One region of the Nocardia sp. NPDC047654 genome, then DNA from elsewhere that is predicted to be linked to it. Evidence: riboswitches for the same ligand, from Rfam matches in the RefSeq annotation. Region 1 holds a riboswitch; the other holds the start of a gene.
The links. A riboswitch is a leader RNA that binds a small molecule or an ion and turns the genes downstream of it on or off. The one in region 1 is predicted to bind thiamine pyrophosphate.
Positions count from the first base shown of each region.

Region 2: another riboswitch for thiamine pyrophosphate. It lies ahead of ACGF7Y_RS33585 (purine-cytosine permease family protein); the one in region 1 lies ahead of thiC (phosphomethylpyrimidine synthase ThiC).

Region 1 covers NZ_JBIDDF010000002.1:823,765-833,102, forward strand. Annotated here, with positions in the region: gene ACGF7Y_RS12180 (KasA/KasB family beta-ketoacyl-ACP synthase) at 12-1,256, opposite strand; gene ACGF7Y_RS12185 (TetR/AcrR family transcriptional regulator) at 1,296-1,853, shown strand; gene ACGF7Y_RS12190 (MarR family winged helix-turn-helix transcriptional regulator) at 2,005-2,466, opposite strand; gene ACGF7Y_RS12195 (VOC family protein) at 2,523-2,930, shown strand; gene ACGF7Y_RS12200 (VOC family protein) at 3,194-3,607, opposite strand; gene ACGF7Y_RS12205 (hypothetical protein) at 3,920-4,081, opposite strand; gene ACGF7Y_RS12210 (hypothetical protein) at 4,251-4,628, opposite strand; gene ACGF7Y_RS12215 (hypothetical protein) at 4,669-5,559, opposite strand; gene ACGF7Y_RS12220 (hypothetical protein) at 5,576-5,893, opposite strand; gene thiC (phosphomethylpyrimidine synthase ThiC) at 6,183-7,835, opposite strand; TPP riboswitch at 7,826-7,948, opposite strand; gene ACGF7Y_RS12230 (hypothetical protein) at 8,249-8,686, opposite strand; gene fahA (fumarylacetoacetase) at 8,904-9,338, opposite strand, start outside.
Region 2 covers NZ_JBIDDF010000022.1:50,022-59,359, reverse strand. Annotated here, with positions in the region: gene ACGF7Y_RS33595 (cytochrome P450) at 1-980, opposite strand, end outside; gene ACGF7Y_RS33590 (hypothetical protein) at 1,440-1,835, shown strand; TPP riboswitch at 2,033-2,147, shown strand; gene ACGF7Y_RS33585 (purine-cytosine permease family protein) at 2,144-3,508, shown strand; gene ACGF7Y_RS33580 (DUF72 domain-containing protein) at 3,530-4,357, shown strand; gene ACGF7Y_RS33575 (LOG family protein) at 4,363-4,851, shown strand; gene ACGF7Y_RS33570 (alpha/beta fold hydrolase) at 5,192-6,025, shown strand; gene ACGF7Y_RS33565 (CopG family transcriptional regulator) at 6,044-6,367, opposite strand; gene ACGF7Y_RS33560 (hypothetical protein) at 6,360-6,638, opposite strand; gene ACGF7Y_RS33555 (DUF4153 domain-containing protein) at 6,673-8,187, opposite strand; gene ACGF7Y_RS33550 (ATP-binding protein) at 8,397-9,338, opposite strand, start outside.

The DNA of each region.
Region 1 (9,338 bases):
GGAACTCGAGGTCAGACCCGGCCGAACGCCAGCGCGACGTTGTGCCCCCCGAAGCCGAACGAATTGTTCAGCGCGAAATCGATGCGCTGGGTGCGCGGCGCGCCCGCCACGATGTCCAGGTCGATCGCCGGGTCGAGATTGTCGAGATTCAACGTGGGCGGGACGACCTGATCCCGCAGGGTGAGCATGGTGACCAGCGACTCCAACGCGCCGACCGCCCCGATGGAATGCCCGAGCGCGGATTTCGGCGCGTAGACCGAGGCATCGGGCACGACGGAGGCGATCGCGTTGGCCTCCGACGCGTCGCCGATGGAGGTCGACGTGGCGTGCGCGTTCACATGCTGGATGTCCGAAGCTCGCAGTCCCGCGGTCTCGATGGCCTTGCGCATCGCGCGAGCGGCGCCGATGCCCTCCGGCTCGGACGCGACGATGTGATAGGCGTCGGAGGTGATGCCCGCGCCCAGCACCCGCCCGTGCACGGTGGCCCCGCGCGCGCGAGCGTGCCGCTCGGACTCGAGCACCAGCAGCGCGCCCGCCTCGCCGAAGACGAATCCGTCGCGGTCCCGGTCGAACGGGCGCGACGCGCGTTCCGGGTCGTCGTTGCGGGTGCTCATGGCGCGCATCATGGCGAAACTCGCGATGGGCACGGCGTCGATATGCCCTTCGACGCCGCCCGCCACCACCACGTCCGCCTCGCCGGTGGTGATCAGCCGCCACGCGTGCGCGATCGCCTCCGAACCCGAGGAGCAGGCCGACACCGGAGCGAAAACGCCGGCCCGCGCTCCGATCTCGAGCCCGACGGTGGCGGCGGGACCGTTCGGCATCACCATCGGCACCGACATCGGCGACACCTTGCGATAGCCGCCCGCGCGCATCGCGTCGACCGCCGAGATCAGCGCGTCGCCGCCCCCGAGTCCGGTGCCGATAGCCACCGCCAATCGGTCGCAGTCCACCTCGGGCGCGCCGGCGGAACGCCAGACCCGGCGGCCGAGCACCAGCGCCATCTGCTCGACGTAGGAATGCCTGCGCTGTTCGACCCGGGTGAGTTCGGCGCCGGGCTGTGACTTCAGCTTGCCGCCGATGCGGACCGGCAGGTCGTACTCGGCGACGAAATCGTCCTCGAGCGCGCCGATTCCGCTTCGGCCCGCCAGTAATCCGGACCAGGTCGTGTCCATGTCGTCGGCCAGCGACGTGGTCGCCGCGTACCCGGTGACGACCACCGAATCCCGAGTTTCTGAAGCGATTGTTACAGTCACGATGTCATGAATACCTGTACCAATCGCTACAGTCAACCCATGGCCCGCCCCCTAGACCACGCCAAACGCGCCGAACTGCTCGCCGCCGTGGTGCGCTACATCGCCGACCACGGTCTCGCGGACCTGTCGCTGCGCCCGCTGGCCGCCGAACTCGGCACCAGCTCGCGCATGCTGATCTACTACTTCACGACCAAAGAAGAGCTGCTGGTCCAAGCGCTGGCGACGCAGCGACCCGACATCGCGGCCTTCTTCGCCGACATCGGTGACGCGTCCGAACTTCGCGACCGGTTGTGGGACTTCTGGACCGCCAACACCTCGGGCGAGGGCCGGACGAGCGTCCGGGTGATGCTCCAGGTTCTCGGCGCGGCGTGCGCGCCACGGAGTCCGTATGCCGACTACGCCGTTTCGGCCATCGCCGTGTTCGTGTCGGCGCTGGCGGACGGGCTGCGCACCCTTCAGTCCATTGAGGACCCTGAAGTCGTCGCGACTCTGCTTGTGTCGGGCCTGCGCGGGATTTTGCAAGACAGGATGATCACCGGCGAGGTCGAGCGCACCGATCGCGCGGCTCGCCGCCTGATCGAGCAGACGGTGCTCTGATCTCGCGTATCGGCGCACCCAGGCCGGGCGGCGGTGTAGCCGGTCATGGTACGACGGTGACCGTGCATCCGACTCGTAGGAGCGACAAAACAAGGTTGTCGTGACTCGCCCGATGCCGCCGGAGATCCTCGCGCAGCGGGTCGTCGCGGAGTCACTCGATAGCGGACTCCGGATGCGCATGCGCGAAGACGCGTTCCAGCATCGCATGTAGTCGATCGCGCTCGGCCGGGTCCAACGGGGCGAGGATTTCGTCGCCGACCCGACCGGCCTCGCGATCGAGGGATCGCAATGCGGCGCGGCCGGTGCGGGTGATGCGCACTGTGATTCGGCGACGGTCGCGGTCGTCGCGCGCGCGTTCGACCTGACCGGCGGCTTCCAGTTCGTCGACGATCTTGGCGACGTCGCTGGGGTGGATGGCCAGGCGCTCGGCGAGATCCCGTTGGGCGTGCGGGCCGAAATCGGCCAGCGCCGCGAGGATCGCCATGTGCCACAGCCGCAGGCCGCGGGCGGCCAGCCGGTCGGCGAATCGGCCGCGCGCGGTCTTGCCCACCCGGGACAGGAGGTAGATGTCGAGGCCGAGCAGGCTCGGCGGCAGTGCGCGTCCGGAGTCCATCGATCTATTGTAGGTGCCGACCTACAATAGGTCCGCACCAACTAGTTGGAGACGCCGTGGACGCACTTCATCCGAGACTCCTGGTCACCCGATTCGCCGAATGCTTCGAGTTCTACGCGGCCGTGCTGCCCGAGCTGATCGGGGCGACCCTGATCAAGGGAACCGCTGCGGGTCCCTATGCGAACTGGGACGTCGGGGACCAAGGTGCGCTTGTGCTCTTCGATCGCTCCGCGATGGCGGAGGTCGTCGCGACGTCGGCGCTGTCGGAGCGAGCCGCGCCGTCGCAGGACGCGGTCATGTTCGTCTGCCGGGTCCGCGATGTCGACGCGGGTGCGAAACTGTGCGCCGAGCACGGCGCGACGGTTGTCGCAGGTCCGGCCGATCGGCCGCAGTGGGGCCCCGGGCTGCGCACCGCCCACCTGCGTGACCCGGAGGGCACGCTGATCGAACTCCAGTCCTACTGATCGCCGAGCGGTTCTGATCGGAAAAGCGCCGGCCATGTGTGGACGGACGCTTTCGATCCGCACCTCTTCCCGGATCAAGCTGACCCTATGGAGGGGTGGACGTATCCGTGGTCAGCGACGCGGAGCCGTGAAGAACGGCTCCGCGTCGCTCGACCGACCTGACCGCTGTCAGCGCTCCGGCTTCACAGCCTGTCAACCGTGAAGCCGGGCAACGGTGTTCGATCTCCCAGTGCTCCTAGGACATCGCAGGCTCGTCTCGGCAGCTACTCGGCGTATGGCTGATCCTCGCCCTGAGCGCTGTAGCCGATGCTCCAGATGTAGCCGTCCGGGTCCGCGAAGGTGCCGCCGTACCCACCCCACTGCGTGGCGGCGGCCGGCTTGAGGACCGTGGCACCGGCCTTCTCGGCTTCGTCGAGAATCTCATCGACCCGCGCCTCACTGCGGACCACGTAGGTCAGGGCCAGCCCGCCGAAACCGCTCCCTTCCGGACTCGTGCCCATCTCGGCGGCCAGACCCTCGCGACCGTAGAAGCCGATGAGCGGCCCGTCCTCGGCCGAGAAGAACACCGACACGCCGTAGTCCCGATCGACCTTCCAACCGAGCCCGTCCACGTAGAAACGCTTGGACCGATCCATGTCCTGGACGCCGAGCAGGATCGAGCTGATATTCGCTTTCATTCCGTTTCTCCTTAGGTCATAGAGGCCGGGGACGCACACGACGGTCACGCTATTGGTGGCCCGCTGGGCAGCGCTTCTTGAATCCTGACCGGTTCGGCCGCCGGGCCGGTTGGGCAAGGAAGCCCAGTAGCGGCGCTCGTGCACGAGTACCTGGATCGGCAAGCGCTGGGTCGCGGTCAGATCGCCGAGCACCTTTTCCAGCGTGGCGATTGCACGCCCTACTGCTGGGGATCGGACGCTTCGCAGAAAGGTTGTAGAACCTCGAAGGGCCGTCCCGGAACTTGGGGACGGCCCTTCGCTGCGCTGGTTCCCTCAGTCAGGGAGATAGGTTGAATTAATCGAATCGATGACCGCGTTCTCCGCCTCCCGCAGTAGGAGTTCCGGGATATCGGTCGCGGAAGTGACCTCCACCAGGAAGTATGTGCGGTCGGCGGCGTCCCGTCCTGGGTGCTGGGCAGCCCAGTCCAGGTGCATTTCGGATCGTCTCCGTTTCAAGGGCGTGCCGTTGACCGATATCCGGTAGTCGTACCCGCCTGCTACATAGGCTATATATCAGGCAGCCGGGTGTCTCGATCGGCTGTCTCGTGTATGCCGGTTGATTATTTCGGCGCCGCTTCGAACTGCCCCATCCTGCGATTCGGATTTACTCGGGTGCGTAGAGATCGGGCTCGAACAGTGCTTTGGCACCGGCGCGGGTATGGAGCTTCCGTTGCAGGGAGCGCAAGATCTGGATCGCTTCGGTATCGCGGATCGCGTTGACGAGTTGGAATTCGACGCCCGCGCCGAAGAGGTCACTGCCGAAGGCCAGTTCGCTCAAGAACAGCACCCTCGCGGTCTCGACCTCGGTCAGTATGGCTCCATCGCGGACCGCGCGACGGAGCCTGGAGGCTTCGTCATCGAACCGGTCACGGTCGGCGAACCCCAGTGCCCGCACTGGGATCGGTGCGTTCGTCGACACTCCGACCCAGCTGGCCAGAGCTCCGTCCACGAACTCGCGTTCCGGGGGTGTCAGCTTCGACATATCGAATTCCAATAGTCTCTCCTGAAGTCGTTGTCACTGCCTACCGATTTCCGCCGGGTTTTCCGGGGGGCGTCCCTCCGGTGCCGCCGGGGACCCTTGAAGGGTCCAGCGATGGATCCGTGGTCTGGTTGGTGAGGCGGATGAATTCGCCCAAGGGGTCCTTGGGCCGGTAGACGGTACCGTGATCAGTAGTGCTGGGGTCGACGATAACGATGAACCCGTCGTAGCTCATCATGACGGGATTGCCGATTTTGTCCTTGCCCAGACGCTCCATTTGTGGACCCTGAATGATTTGGTAAACCTTCTCCGCGAGTTCGTCCTGCGTCATACCCTTGAAGTCGTCGCGGTGCTTGGTCCAGGCGTGACCGTAGGCGATCTCCTGAGCCATCCTCATGCCCGGATCCTTGCTCCACCCGCCCGGCGGTTGTACCAGCCCGTCGTTGGCGGCCTGGAACAGAATCTCTGTCGAGTCGAGCAGTTGGAGTTTCTCGTTGGCCTCGGCGATCTTCGCGCCCCACTTGGCATCGGCCGTCGCCAGAGTCAACACCAGGCCGTTAAACCGCGAGAGTTGCGTGCCCGCTTCCGAACTCCAGTCATCGACCCCGGTGATGCTCCAGTCGTGGGCAACGGTGACCGGTGCGATGACGTAGTGCTGGAAAATCGTCTTGATCTCCGCCAGCGGGTATTCCATGTCGCGGGCAGCGCCAGCACAGGCGGTACCGAGGTCATAAAACGCGGTGGCGATCGTGCGCATCTGATCTTGCTCGCGGTCGGCCTCGACCTCGGCCGCGTCGCGAGCTTGTCCCTGCCATGCGAGGTCGTGGATCACGGTGTGCATCGAGTTCGATGTCTTCAAGATCAGGTCCGCGATCTGGTCAGACCTGTCTGCGATGCCGGCCAGCGCCGAGACGTCCCAGTTCAGCACCTCCACCGGGGTGGGTGTCGCTCTAGTTACCATCGTGGACACCTGTCGGGACCGAATCGGTCACAGCAGCCAGTTGGGCGGCGGCGGCCATATCGTCATCGTGGTAGATACTCGCCGCATGCTCGAGGAGTTCTGAGAATCGGGTGAACCTAGCCTTCAAAGCATCTCGCGCTTGGGCCGCCAATTGGGTCGTCTGCTCCAGGCTGTGCCCGACTGCGGATCCATTCAACTTACCGTCGACCTGATCGGCGCCCAGGGGCGCAGCTCCATCTATCTCGGTCGGCAACACGGCCAACGCTTGCGCTGCCGTCCGCAGGTTCTCCGGATTGACGTCGAACACAACGATTCCCCCTCCAACTCGCCCCTCGTCCGGCACGATCCAGCCTAGTTCACCGTCTCAGCCGCTCATCGTGAACGATTGGCCGTGGACTCCTCGACAATGGTGAGCACCTCCGAAGCCGCTCTGGTCGCTGCGCCGGGCGCGTCCTTCCCGATGCTGAGCATGCAGATGGAGCCGTGCTCGAGGTGTTCAACCGGCTGCACGAGACATCGTTGCGGGACCGCGCTGCTGCGGGACGCAGGCAATGGAATCCCGCCGCCCGCCGGATCGCGGCGGGCGGCGGTGGTCGTTACGAGACGACGGGCAGGTAGACGGCGTTGCCTTTGCCTGCGAATTCGGCGGACTTCTCCGCCATGCCCGCTTCCAGCGCCTCGACCTCGTTCAGGCCGTGGCGCTCGGCGTATTCGCGCACGTCCGCCGAGATTCGCATCGAGCAGAACTTCGGGCCGCACATCGAGCAGAAGTGCGCGGTCTTGGCGGGTTCGGCGGGCAACGTTTCGTCGTGGTACTCGCGTGCGGTGTCCGGGTCGAGGGACAGGGCGAACTGGTCACGCCAGCGGAATTCGAAACGGGCCTTGGACAGTTCGTCGTCCCGCTGCTGGGCGTGCGGGTGTCCCTTGGCCAGGTCGGCGGCGTGCGCGGCGATCTTGTAGGTGATCACGCCGACTTTCACGTCGTCGCGGTTGGGCAGGCCCAGGTGTTCCTTCGGCGTGACGTAGCAGAGCATGGCGGTGCCCGCCTGCGCGATGATGGCCGCGCCGATGGCCGAGGTGATGTGGTCGTAGGCCGGTGCGATGTCGGTGGCGAGCGGGCCGAGCGTGTAGAACGGCGCCTCCTCACACCACTCCTCCTCGAGCCGGACGTTCTCCACGATCTTGTGCATCGGCACGTGACCGGGGCCCTCGATCATCACCTGCACGCCATGGGATTTCGCGATCTTGGTCAGCTCGCCCAGGGTGCGCAGCTCGGCGAATTGCGCCTCGTCGTTGGCGTCGGCGATGGAGCCGGGCCGAAGGCCGTCGCCGAGGGAGAAGGTGACGTCGTAGCGCGCGAGGATCTCGCAGAGTTCCTCGAAGTGCGTGTACAGGAACGATTCCTGGTGATGCGCCAGGCACCAGGCCGCCATGATCGACCCGCCGCGCGAGACGATGCCGGTCACCCGCTTCGCGGTCAGCGGGATGTAGCGCAGCAGCACGCCCGCGTGCACGGTCATGTAGTCGACGCCCTGCTCGCACTGCTCGATCACGGTGTCGCGGTAGATCTCCCAGGTGAGCGCGGTCGGGTCGCCGTTCACCTTCTCCAGCGCCTGGTAGATCGGCACGGTGCCGACCGGGACGGGGGAGTTGCGCAGAATCCACTCGCGCGTCTCATGGATGTTCTTGCCGGTGGACAGGTCCATGATGGTGTCCGCGCCCCAGCGGGTCGCCCACACCATCTTCTCCACCTCCTCGGCGATCGAGGAGGAGACGGCCGAGTTGCCGATGTTCGCGTTGATCTTGACCAGGAATTTCTTGCCGATGATGGTCGGCTCGAGTTCCGGATGCTTATGGTTGGCCGGGATCACCGCGCGGCCGGCGGCGACCTCCTCGCGCACCAGCTCCGCCGCGACGCCTTCGCGCGCGGCGATGAAGCGCATCTCGGGCGTGACGATGCCCTCGCGGGCCCAGGCGAGTTGGGTGCGCGGGCCCGACCCCTCGGATCTGGTCCAGGTGTCACGCAGCTTCGGTAGACCGCCTTCGAGATCGATCGTCGCAGTCTCGTCGGTGTACGGCCCCGACGTGTCGTAGACGTCGAAGTGTTCGCCATTGGTCAGATTGATCCGGCGCACCGGTATGCGCAGGTCTTCGACTTCGAGATAGTGCTTGACGCTGCCCTCGATGGGGCCGGTTGTGACGCTGTCGACGGGTGTGGTTGCGCCGTCGGACGCAGCGGCGGGTGCCATCTTTTCCTCCCTACGCCGGCATTACCCGGTCAGGTTCATACGGTCGACGGCCCTGACGCCTCTCGGCTAGCCGTCCTCTCAGCCCACTGGTGCGAGCCCCCGTTGGTTGTGAAATTTTCCCGCCCGACCATACCCGGACCGCCCGGCCGCGTGCCCGGCGATTCGCCGCGATCGAGCGAACTCCCAGGCAGCGGCATCGGGGGCGAGTGCCGAGGCGCGGTCGAAAGTCGCGTGCGGGGACGAGGCGCTGCTGAATACCCGGGCGACCGGTCAGGCGCTCGGGAAGGTGTGGCGGCGGACTCCGCGCGCCGAACAGGCGGTGGAATCGGCCTGGCAGCATGCGTGTCCGGTCGGTGTGCCGCCGACGGCGAGGGTGCCCGACCAGGCGGCATGCCCGGGATTTTCGGTCGAGATCACGAGTCTTCCGGCTCGGCCGAATGGCCGGGCGCGCCGCGGGTGCGGCGGGCTTCTTTCATCTCGGCTTCGTAGAGGTGGCGGCGGCCGTCGAGCAATTCGTCCCGGGCGGCCCGTTCGATGTCGCGGAACAGGGCGTAGTAGCCGTCGTCGTATTCCTCGATGATCTGGAACGTCCATCGTCCGGCGAGCACGTTGCGACCGATCAACTCGGTGGATATCCGGTCGGCGATGTGGGCGTGGCCCGCCTCGCGGAACAGCTCCACGGCATCGTCGAGCGCCAGGTCGGCGCCGCCGGTCAGCTGGTGGAAGGCGTACAGGTGACCGCGGGCGCGTTCGATGATCTCCAGGGCCTCCGAGAGTTTGCCGGTGGCGGCGACGGTGGTGTCGTCGACGCCATCGGGCCTGCGGTGCGCTACGTCCGGGCGATCGGTCATGACCTCGCTCCTTGTCTGGCGGATGCAACCGTAGCCGCGGCGTACCCGGAAGGGGGCGAGCTCAAGCGCTGGAAGATTGCTGCTGCGCTCGGCGGAGCGGGGGACTTTCGCCGCCGTCGGCGCGTTCCACGCGGATCGGTGGCGAGTCTTCAGCGACGGCCGAACCGCTGCCGAACGGCCGACGACAGACCGCGGCACTACCGCTCGGCAGCGGGACTCAGCGCGGATGCGCGGGACCGATGCGGCCGGTGACCTCGCCAAATCCGATGCGGGACGTGCGGGGACCGGGAGCCGATGCCGTGATCGTCACTTCGTCGCCGTCTTCGAGGAAGGTGCGTTGCCCGTCGTTCACCGGAATCGGTCGACTCCCACCCCAGGACAACTCGATGAACGACCCGCGCTGGTCCGGTTCGGGGCCGGAGATGGTGCCCGAGGCGTACAGATCACCGGGACGGGTGGAAGCTCCGTTCGCGGTGAGATGAGCGAGCATCTGGGCCGGTGACCAGTACATCCGGGCATAGGGCGGGTGCGCGACCGGTTGCCCGTTCCACGCCACGGTGAGATCGATGTCCAGGCCCCACGCCTCGTTACCCAGCAGGTAGGGCAGTGGCGGGGGCGACTGCTCGGGCAGCGGTATGCGCGCGGGCTCCAG
Region 2 (9,338 bases), on a different contig from region 1:
ATGACGACCGGTTGGTGGGCGGGCAGCCAGACGTCATCGATCAGGATCGGCTGGCGCGGATAGGTGACCGAGAAATTGGCCATCGGCGGGTCGGTGAACAACACCTCGTCCAGCGCGTCGCGAGTGGACAGGCTGCCGCCGAGGACGTCGCCACCGAACCGGTCGTCGGTGAGAATCAGCAGCAGGGTGTTGACGATCAGATTCTGCAACGGTTCGATACCCGCGCCGTAGAGCACGACGAGCTGATGGATCACCTCCGCGTCGTCCAGGCCGGCCGGATGCCGCAGCAGTCGTGTGGTGATGTCCCGGCCCGGCTCGGCGCGCTTCAGTTCGATCAGCCGCAGCAGGGCGGTGCCGAGCATGCGGTTGCCCTCCTCGGCGTCCACCCCGTCGAACACGGCGGCGGTCGCGGCGGCGACCTCTCGCCCGATCTCCGGCGGGCAGCCCAGCAGAGCGTTGATCACCTCGAAGGCCAGCGGAAGGGCGTACTGGGACACCAGATCGGCGCTGCCCGCCGCACCGAAGGCGTCGATCAGCCCGGCCGCGATCCGCTCCACCGTTTCGTGCAAGGCGTGCAGGTCGACAGCGTTGATGCTCGCGGTGTTGACCTGCCGGTAGCGCGCGTGCGCCTCGCCCACGCTGCGCATGGCGTTGGGTCGCCACTCCAGTACCGGCAGCACCGGGCAGTCGGCGGGGACGTTCGCCTGCCAGGCGCGCGGGTCGGCGGGAAAGTGCTGCGGGTCGTGCATGATTCGCACGGCGGTGTGGTAACTGAGCACCAACGTCGCGGGCACGCCAGGGGCCAGCTCGACCGGCGCCATCGACCCGTAGCGGGCCCGCATGTCCCGGTAGGCGCGATGTGGATCGGTCGCGAAATCCGGCGAATACAGCGATATCCGCTCGATCCGGTGGTCGATGGGCGAACCGTGGTGGACGCCGGATTCGTTGATGGTCCGGTCGAGATCTCGGGGCGTGGTCAAACGCGTGACTCCCACAGTAGAAGCGTTTTCGGCGAGCGCGGGTGAGCGAACTCGGCGCGGATCGTCGCGACGCCGTCGTTCGGTCCATGCGGTGCACCGTCGGGCCGCGTCTTCTCGACCGCGCAGCGGCTCGACACACAGGATGGTCGCGTAGGTAGGGTCCGGACATCGGTAGTGGCGGCCTGCCTGCGGCGATGCGATTACTCGTCCGCGCGGCGGCCGCCCCCTCACCGGCCACGGTCACCGGCAGCTGCGCGCGGCTTCGTCCGCGCTCGCGAACCCGTTGGTGATGCTGAACATTCGCTGAAGGCGCTCCGGCCGATCGAGCGGTCGGGTGCGCTGCGAGGTGCCGGCGGCGTGCTCGCATCGCCGGGAGCACAAGCACTTCCACGCGCGGACGGCTGGTGTATAACTTCCATCGGCCCGGTCGACTCCACCGACAAGCGATAGCGAGACACGATGCACGGTTACCTGAATCAGGTGTCCCAAGGCACGACCCCCTCCGGCTATCCGACGCGTGAGCCCGAGACCCACGCGGTCGCACCGCCCCGCCCGGCGGATCTCGTCGTCAGCGCACTGTTGTGGTTCCTGCCCGCGACGCTGGCCGCGATGTCGACCATCCTCGCGCCGTGGTTCCTGATGGCGGGGGGCATCTGCGCGTCCAAGCCCGAGTGCCGGGTCGACACCAGCGCGGGCGTGTGGATCATGGTCGGGGGCGGGATCGTGGGATTCGCCGTGGGGGTGCTGCTCTCGGGCATGGCGGCCCGGCAGGGGCGGGCGTTGTTCCCCGGCGCGCTCGTCGGTGCGGTGCTGGTCGTGCTGGCCTGGTTCGCCGCCTCGTTCCTCATGGGCTGAACGCCGAGCGGCCGGATGACGGCCCGGCGGGAGCGGCTGCGAGCCGACGTGTTCCGGCGCCGCGAGAGACATCAGTGCGCGTCGTAGATGCCCTGATGGTGGGCCGGTGCCGTGGTGCATGGGAAGTCGCCGCCTCGTCCGCTCCGGCTCTTCTCCCCCGACACGGAAAATTGGCGCGGGTGTACTATTCGCCGGAATCACCCCACCGCGGGAGCTCGGGTACGGCCGGGCTGAGAGGGCGAACCGCACGCGTCGCCGACCGCATGAACCTGTCCGGGTAATGCCGGCGTAGGGAGAGCGTTTCCGTCATGTCGTCATCGACCCGCGCGAACGCGCACGAAGCCCCCCTGACCCTCGACCAGCCCGCGCCGAAAGTGCTCTCGTTCTGGGACCAGAGTGCGTTCTGGGCCAATCTCGGCGTCAGCCTCTTCGCCTTCTCCGGGGCGTACACGGTGCTCGCGCCGAACGCCGAGGGGGCCGCGCAGCTCTCGATCGCGGCCGGAATCCTGGCGACCGTCCTGGGCACGCTGGTCGGCGCGGCGATGCTCGGCGCCGCGGCGCTGACGGGTGCGCGCACGGGACAACCCGCGATGGTCCTGCTGCGCGGGCTGTTCGGCGCGAAGCTCAGCTATCTGCCCACCGCGCTCAACATCGCTCAGTTGATCGGCTGGGGAACGTTCGAGCTGATCGTCATCGGTGACGCGGCCGAGGAACTGTTCGGCGGCGGCCAACACTGGCTCTACGTGGTGGTCGCGGGCGTACTGACGACGGTACTCACGATCTGGCCGCTCGGCTCGGTGCGGTTGCTGCGCAGATTCGTCACCGCCGGCGTCGTGATCGCCCTTGTCTGGTTCTACGCGCAGTTCTTGCGCGCCGGTCTGCCCGATCTGCGGGCGAACCCGGGCCCGAGCGGGGGCGGCCCGTTCGGCGTCGACTGGAACCTCTTCTGGGTTGCCACCGATGCCGCCTTGGCGGTCTCCATCTCGTGGGTGCCGGTCGCCGCGGACTACACCCGGCACGCCCGCTCCGGTCGCTCGGCGTTCGGCGCGGCAGGCGGGGCGTACGCGCTCACCCAGATCATCGCCTACGTCCTCGGCCTGTTCGCGCTGGCGCTCGCGACCGGCGAAGGCGGACCGTACGCGCCTTTCCTGCACGTGAGCCTCGGTGCCCTGTTCTTCTTCGTTTTCGTGCTGCGAGAGGCGGATCAGTCCTTCGCCAATGTCTATTCCACCGCCGTCTCGATCCAGAATCTCGCACCGCGCGTCGATCGCCGGGTGCTCTCGATCGGCCTCGGTGCCCTGATCACGATTCTGGCTCTGCGGTTGAACATGGCGAACTACTTCGGCTTCCTCGGGCTGATCGGCTCGGTGTTCGTGCCGCTGCTCGGTGTGCTCGTCGCCGACTTCTTCTTGCGTGCCCGTCGCGAGTGGAACACCGCACCGGACGCGCCCGCGCGCTGGGGCATGGTGGCCGCCTGGCTGACCGGGTTCGCCGTATATCAACTGGTCAACCCGGGTGACGCCGGTGCGTGGACGCGATTCTGGGACGGCGTTCGGCAGGCTGTGCACTTCACCGGGCAGGCGTGGATGAGCGCATCGCTGCTGTCGTTCCTGGCGGCGCTGGCGGTGGCCTGGCTGGTCGGCAAGGTGACGGCGAAGACCACATCGGCGTAGTGAATTTGCCACCATGGAGAGATGGGCCGGATCAGGATCGGTACGTCGGGCTGGGTCTACCCGCCGTGGCGCGGAACGTTCTACCCTCAGGGCCTCGCGCACAAGCGCGAATTGGCCTATCTGTCGGAGCGACTCGACAGCGTCGAGATCAACGGCTCGTTCTATTCGTTGCAGCGCCCGTCCAGTTACCAGAGGTGGGCGGAGCAGACTCCGGCCGACTTCCTGTTCGCGGTGAAGGGCAGCCGCTTCATCACACACATGAAGCGGCTGCGCGACGGTGACGAACTGCTGGCGAACTTCCTCGCGTCCGGCCCGCTGGCGCTCGGGCCCAAACTGGGCCCGATTCTCTGGCAGCTGCCCCCGACCTTCCGCTTCGACGCCGACGTGTTGGACGGCTTCTTGTCCCGGCTCCCCCGCAGCACCGAGCAGGCCGCCGAGATCGCGCGGCGCCACGATCACCGCGTCGAGCCCGCGCACACCAGCACCGATGCCGACCGGCCGGTGCGGCATGCCCTGGAAATCCGGCACGACAGCTTCATCACCCCGGCGTTCACCGATCTGCTGACCCGTCACAACGTGGCCCTCGTCGTCGCCGACGCCGCGGGCAAGTATCCGCTGCTCGAAGAGGTCACCGCCGACTTCGTCTACATCCGGTTGCACGGGCACGACGAGCTCTACGTCAGCGGATATACCGACGAGGGCTTGGACATGTGGGCGGAGAAGATCCGCTCGTGGGCCGGATCGTGCGACGTCTACACCTATTTCGACAATGACGCGAAGGTGCGGGCGCCCCGCGACGCGATGGCGTTGCGCGAGCGCCTGGAACCGGTCGTCCGGCCCGCGGGGTGAGGCCGGTGCGGCAGGTCGCGGTCTGCGGACCGAGAGAGTGCACGCAGCAGGAAGCGGCGTGGGCGCGCGCGGTCGGCGGGCTCTTGGCGCGAGCGGGGGTGACCGTGCTGTGCGGTGGCGGCACCGGCGTGATGGCCGCGGTCGCCGCCGGCACCGCCGAGGCCGACGGGCTCGTGATCGGCGTGCGTCCGGACACCGATCGCGGCGCGGTGTGTCCCGGATTGTCGGCGGTGCTGTTCACGAACATGGGTGAGGCGCGCAACGCGATCCTCGTCGAGTCGGCGGACGCGGTGATCGTCATCGGCGGCTCGTGGGGCACGCTGTCGGAGGTCGCGCTCGCGCGTCGGCGCGGCGGGATTCCGGTGGTCTCTCTGGGCGGTTGGGAGATTCGCGACGCGAAGGGGCGACCGGTGGCGGCCACGGTGGTCGCGGCCGACCCGGCGGATGCGGTGCGCCGGGCGCTGGACGGGATCGCGCGGGCCGAGCCGACCTGATACGGCCCCAGTCGGACGGATGATCGGCCCCATGCCGCCGGATCGGGCCACAGCTCGCGCCATCGAGCAGCTCATGGGCGGAAAGCCACGCCCCCCGTCCCAGCGCGAGACGCAACTCGGCCTGCTCGACCTGCGCCAGGGTATCCGCGGCCGAGCTTGTCCTACGCCATCCGATTACCCACCGCCACAGTTATTTCGGCATGCCGAGGCCCCTGATCTGGTCCGACACAGAACTTTCCGATCACGCGATCTCGCGTGCCATGCAAGTTTCGTTACGGTGGAGACGCCGGTCATCCGGGAGGCACCGCGGCAACTGTCCCTTCTTCCAGGAGCGTTTCCGATGGACGTACCGTCCCAGCACACCCTCGCCGTCCCCGGCGCCACCCTCTACTACGAGATTCGCGGCGCCGGACCGCTGTTGTTGCTGATCCCCGGCGGCAACGGCGACGCCGGGACTTTCGACGGCATCGCCGAACGTCTCGCCGACCGCTACCGCGTGGTTTCCTACGACCGGCGCGGTTTCACCCGCAGTCCCCTCGACGGGCCGCCGGACGATCGCGTGGTCACCGACGGCCTGGACGCCGCGGCGCTGCTCACACACCTGACCGACCAGCCTGCCCACGTGCTCGGCAGCAGCTCGGGCGCGATCGTGGCACTCGAATTGCAGCGCGCCCGGCCGGAACTGGTGCGCACGCTCGTCGCCCACGAACCACCGCTGGCCACGCTGCTGCCCGATGCCGAGAAGTGGTTGACCTTCCTGGACGGCATCTACGAACAGAGCAGGAGCGAGGGCACGCCCGCGGCCATGGCGGCGTTCGCGAAGGGCATCGGTCTGCGGATCGCGCCGCCTGCGCCGGGCGAGCAGTTGCCGCCGCAAGCCGTCGAGATGGTGGGGAGGATCCAGCGGAACCTGGTGTTCTGGATGGAGCACGAGCTGAGGCAGTACCCCCGCTACACCCCGGATCTCGCGGCGTTGCGTGCGTCGGTGGATCGCCTGGTGCTCGGGGTCGGGCGCGAATCGCGAGGCACCTTCCCGGCGCTCCCGAACGCCGCGCTCGCGAAGGAACTCGGGCTGGACCTCGTCGAGTTCGCGGGCGATCACGTCGGCTACCGCAGCGCACCCGACGAGTTCGCCGTCCGGCTCGACTCGATCCTCACCCGCGACGACCGGTGACGCCGTCGCGGCGGCAGGTCAAGCCGACTGCCGCAGCGGATGCAGGGCAGCCAGTGCCCGCAGGGCATCGGCGCGCGAGATGGGCTGGTCGTTCTCCAGGGCGGCCAGCTCCAGTTCGATCCAGTCGCGAATGAGTGCGGACATGGTCACGTTGCGCTGCTCGGCGGCCTTCTTGACGCGCTGGTGCAGATCCAGCGGGATGCGCAGCGACGTGGTGACGGTGACCGTGTCCTCGGCGCGCAGCGGCGGGGGCAGCTCGGCCGGGTCGACGGGCGCGTCGCTGTATTCCAGACCGGACAGGAAGTCCCGGACGTCCTCGGGGTTCGTCGGATAGTCAGTCATCGGCGTGCTCCCAACGCTCGAGTTCGGCCACCTGGGCTTCGGTCATCTCGACCGCGCCCAGGATGTCCCACTGCCAGCCTTCGGTGCGGCGGACAGCGACGATGAGCGGCCGGCCCGTTTCGGTTCGGCCCCACACCGTCAGGACCGCGAGTTCGTTCCGGCCACGCGCCCGCCGAGGCCATCGGCGAGCGCCCATGAGCACCTGCAGCACTTCGCGAGGGTCGATCCCGACCAGCGACAACAGTGCCCACTCAGGCCAGTTATAACCCACGATCAGCGATAATACAAGTGTATTGCACCGAAGCTCACCGTGCTCTCGCCCGGGACAGATTCCAGCTCTGCCAGGCGTCCCCGCCCAGGTCCGCGCGCAGCCGGGTTCGCACCTGCGCGCGCAGCGGCTCGGGGAGCCGATCGGTCGCGGGCAGGATGTCCGGCGAGAGGGTCACCAGGTATTCGGTGTCCAGCGTTTTGCCCTGCTGCCAGCGATCGATGTTCCTCTCGGCGATCAACCGCTCCGGGTCCAGGACGGCCAGCGCCAGCAGCGTCGCCATCGCGGTGCCCACCACGGCGCGCGGCAACCACGCCCGGCGCAGCCGCAGGACCGCGGCCGACACCAAGACGTAGACCAGGCCGAGCCACAGTTCGCAGACTTCCACCAGCAGGCGCAGCACCGTGAACCCGTAGGCCTGCTGGTAGGTCCACATCCGGCCGAGCGCCGAGGCGACGATCACCAGGGCGAGCACACTCACCGCCACCAGCAGCCCCCGCAGCCACCACCGATCGGCGGCAGTGTCCTGGGCCGCCCAGCGCAGTACGACCATCAGCACAGCGAGGGTCAGCACGGTGACGGCCGACAGTTGCCAGAAACCGGTGCGCGCGTATTCGGCGTAGGTCAGGCCCGACGTCTCCTGGACGTAGTCGTCGCCACCGAAGAGCACCACGAACTGGGTCGCGACGAACGCCGCGAACAGGACCGCGAGCGCACCGACCGGCAGCGCCCATTCCGATCGGCGCAAGGTTCGCCCCGCCACCGCCGCTGTGGCGGGCGGCGGTGGGCCCGCCAGCAGGAACAGTGCGCCGAGCGTGCCGAGACCGGCCACCGCGAACAGTGCGATCCAGCGCGCTAACGACGGCATGTCCACGTCCGGCGTCACGGTCTCGAGCAACGCCGCGAACATGGCGTCGGCGCTGCCGAGCAGCGGAACGAACACCGTGAGCAGCGCGACGGTCACCACTGCCGACAGCCCGAGCCGCCGCGCACGCGGCGCGTTCCCGCTACGCACGCGGGCGGTACCGGCGTATGCCCATGGCACGGCGGCAGCCGCCGCGAGCCAGACGGCGAACGTGTCGTAGAGGATGCCGTTCGCCGAGCGGCGTGCGACGACCGCCAGCGAACCGGCGACGCATGCCGCGACCACACACAACGCGAACAACCAGCCCGCGGCGCGGACGGCACCAACCGCGAGCAGGGCGAGGGCGAGCGCCGCCCACCACAGCCGCCCCGCGTTGAACCGAGGAGAACCGGTGCGGGCCGTCTGTCGTCCGGACGTCGCCTCGACCGCATCGCTCGTCGTACTCGCCGCTCGCTTGCGGGCATCGCGGTCGACGAGGAACACCGCCGTCGCGGCGACACCGGCCGCGAGGAGCCACCCGATGCCGGGCCGGTCCCAGTGGATCAGAACCGCGGCAGCCGATCCGGAGACGAGCGCGGCGAGCGCCACCCCGGGAGGGCAGGCGACCCCTCGCCACGTGGACGGACGCGGGAGAAACATCGGCCCGGCCACCGGCGGACCGACCTTCTCCGCGCGCGCCTCGGCCACCGCGCCCCCTGAGCGCCCCGGCGGCGCCCACACCGATGCCGGCGTGGTGGGGACTGCGCTGGAATCGGTTGCGGATGGCGCGGATGCGGTTGACACCGGGTCGGGCGTCGACGCTGATTCGGGTTCTGGAGGCATGGTTCGTTCCTTCGATGGGCGTGCGGAATCACCCCGGGTCCGCGCCTGCGGTCCGGGTCGAGTGGTGTGGCAGATCAGCGTCCGGGCAGAACCACCCGGATGCGGGAGCCGGGATCGGCGACCGCGATGGTGCCGCCGTGCAGGTCGACCACCCACCGGGAGATGGCCAGGCCCAGTCCGGTGCCTCCGCCCGCGGTGCGGCCGCCTCTGGTGAACCGGTCGAACACCTGGGCGCGTTCGGCGAGCGGAATGCCGGGGCCGTCGTCCTCGACGTCGATCACGATCTCGCCCTGCGATGCGCGCACGGCCAGGCGGACTTCCCCGCCCGCGGGCCCGTGCCTGGCGGCGTTGTCGAGCAGGTTGAGCAGCACCTGATGCAGGCGGGCACGGTCGGCGTACACGCGGGCGGCGCCGGGTAGCACGTCGGTGCGGAAGCGCACGCCGCGTCCGAGCGCGGCGGTCATGACCTCCGCTTCGGCGACCACGTCGGCCAGCAGCGGCGCGATCGGCAGATCCTCACGATCGAGCGGGAAGGCGCCCGCTTCGATACTGGAGAGGTCGAGCAATTCCGAGACGAGCAGCGTCAACCGTTCGGTCTGGGCCAGCGCGGTGCGCAGGGTCGCCGGGTCGGGTTGGGAGACGCCGTCCACCAAATTCTCCAGCACCGCGTGCAACGCCGTGATCGGGGTGCGCAGTTCGTGCGAGACGTTCGCGATCAGATCGCGGCGTTGCCGGTCGGCCGCCGCCAGGTCGGCGGCCATCTGGTTGAACGCCTCGGCGAGTTGCCCGACTTCGTCGCGCGAACTCGCCCGCACCCGCAAGGTGTAGTCGCCGTGGGCCATCCGCTTCGCCGCCGCGGTCATCTCCCGCAGCGGCCTGGTGATGCCGTGGGCGAGGAACTGCGAGGTGATCAACGCGATCACCACCGCGGTGAGCGTGGTGCGCGGCGGCAGCCACCCGATCTTGAATCGGAAGAACCCGAACGCGACACCGCCGGAGCACAGCATGAGGATCGC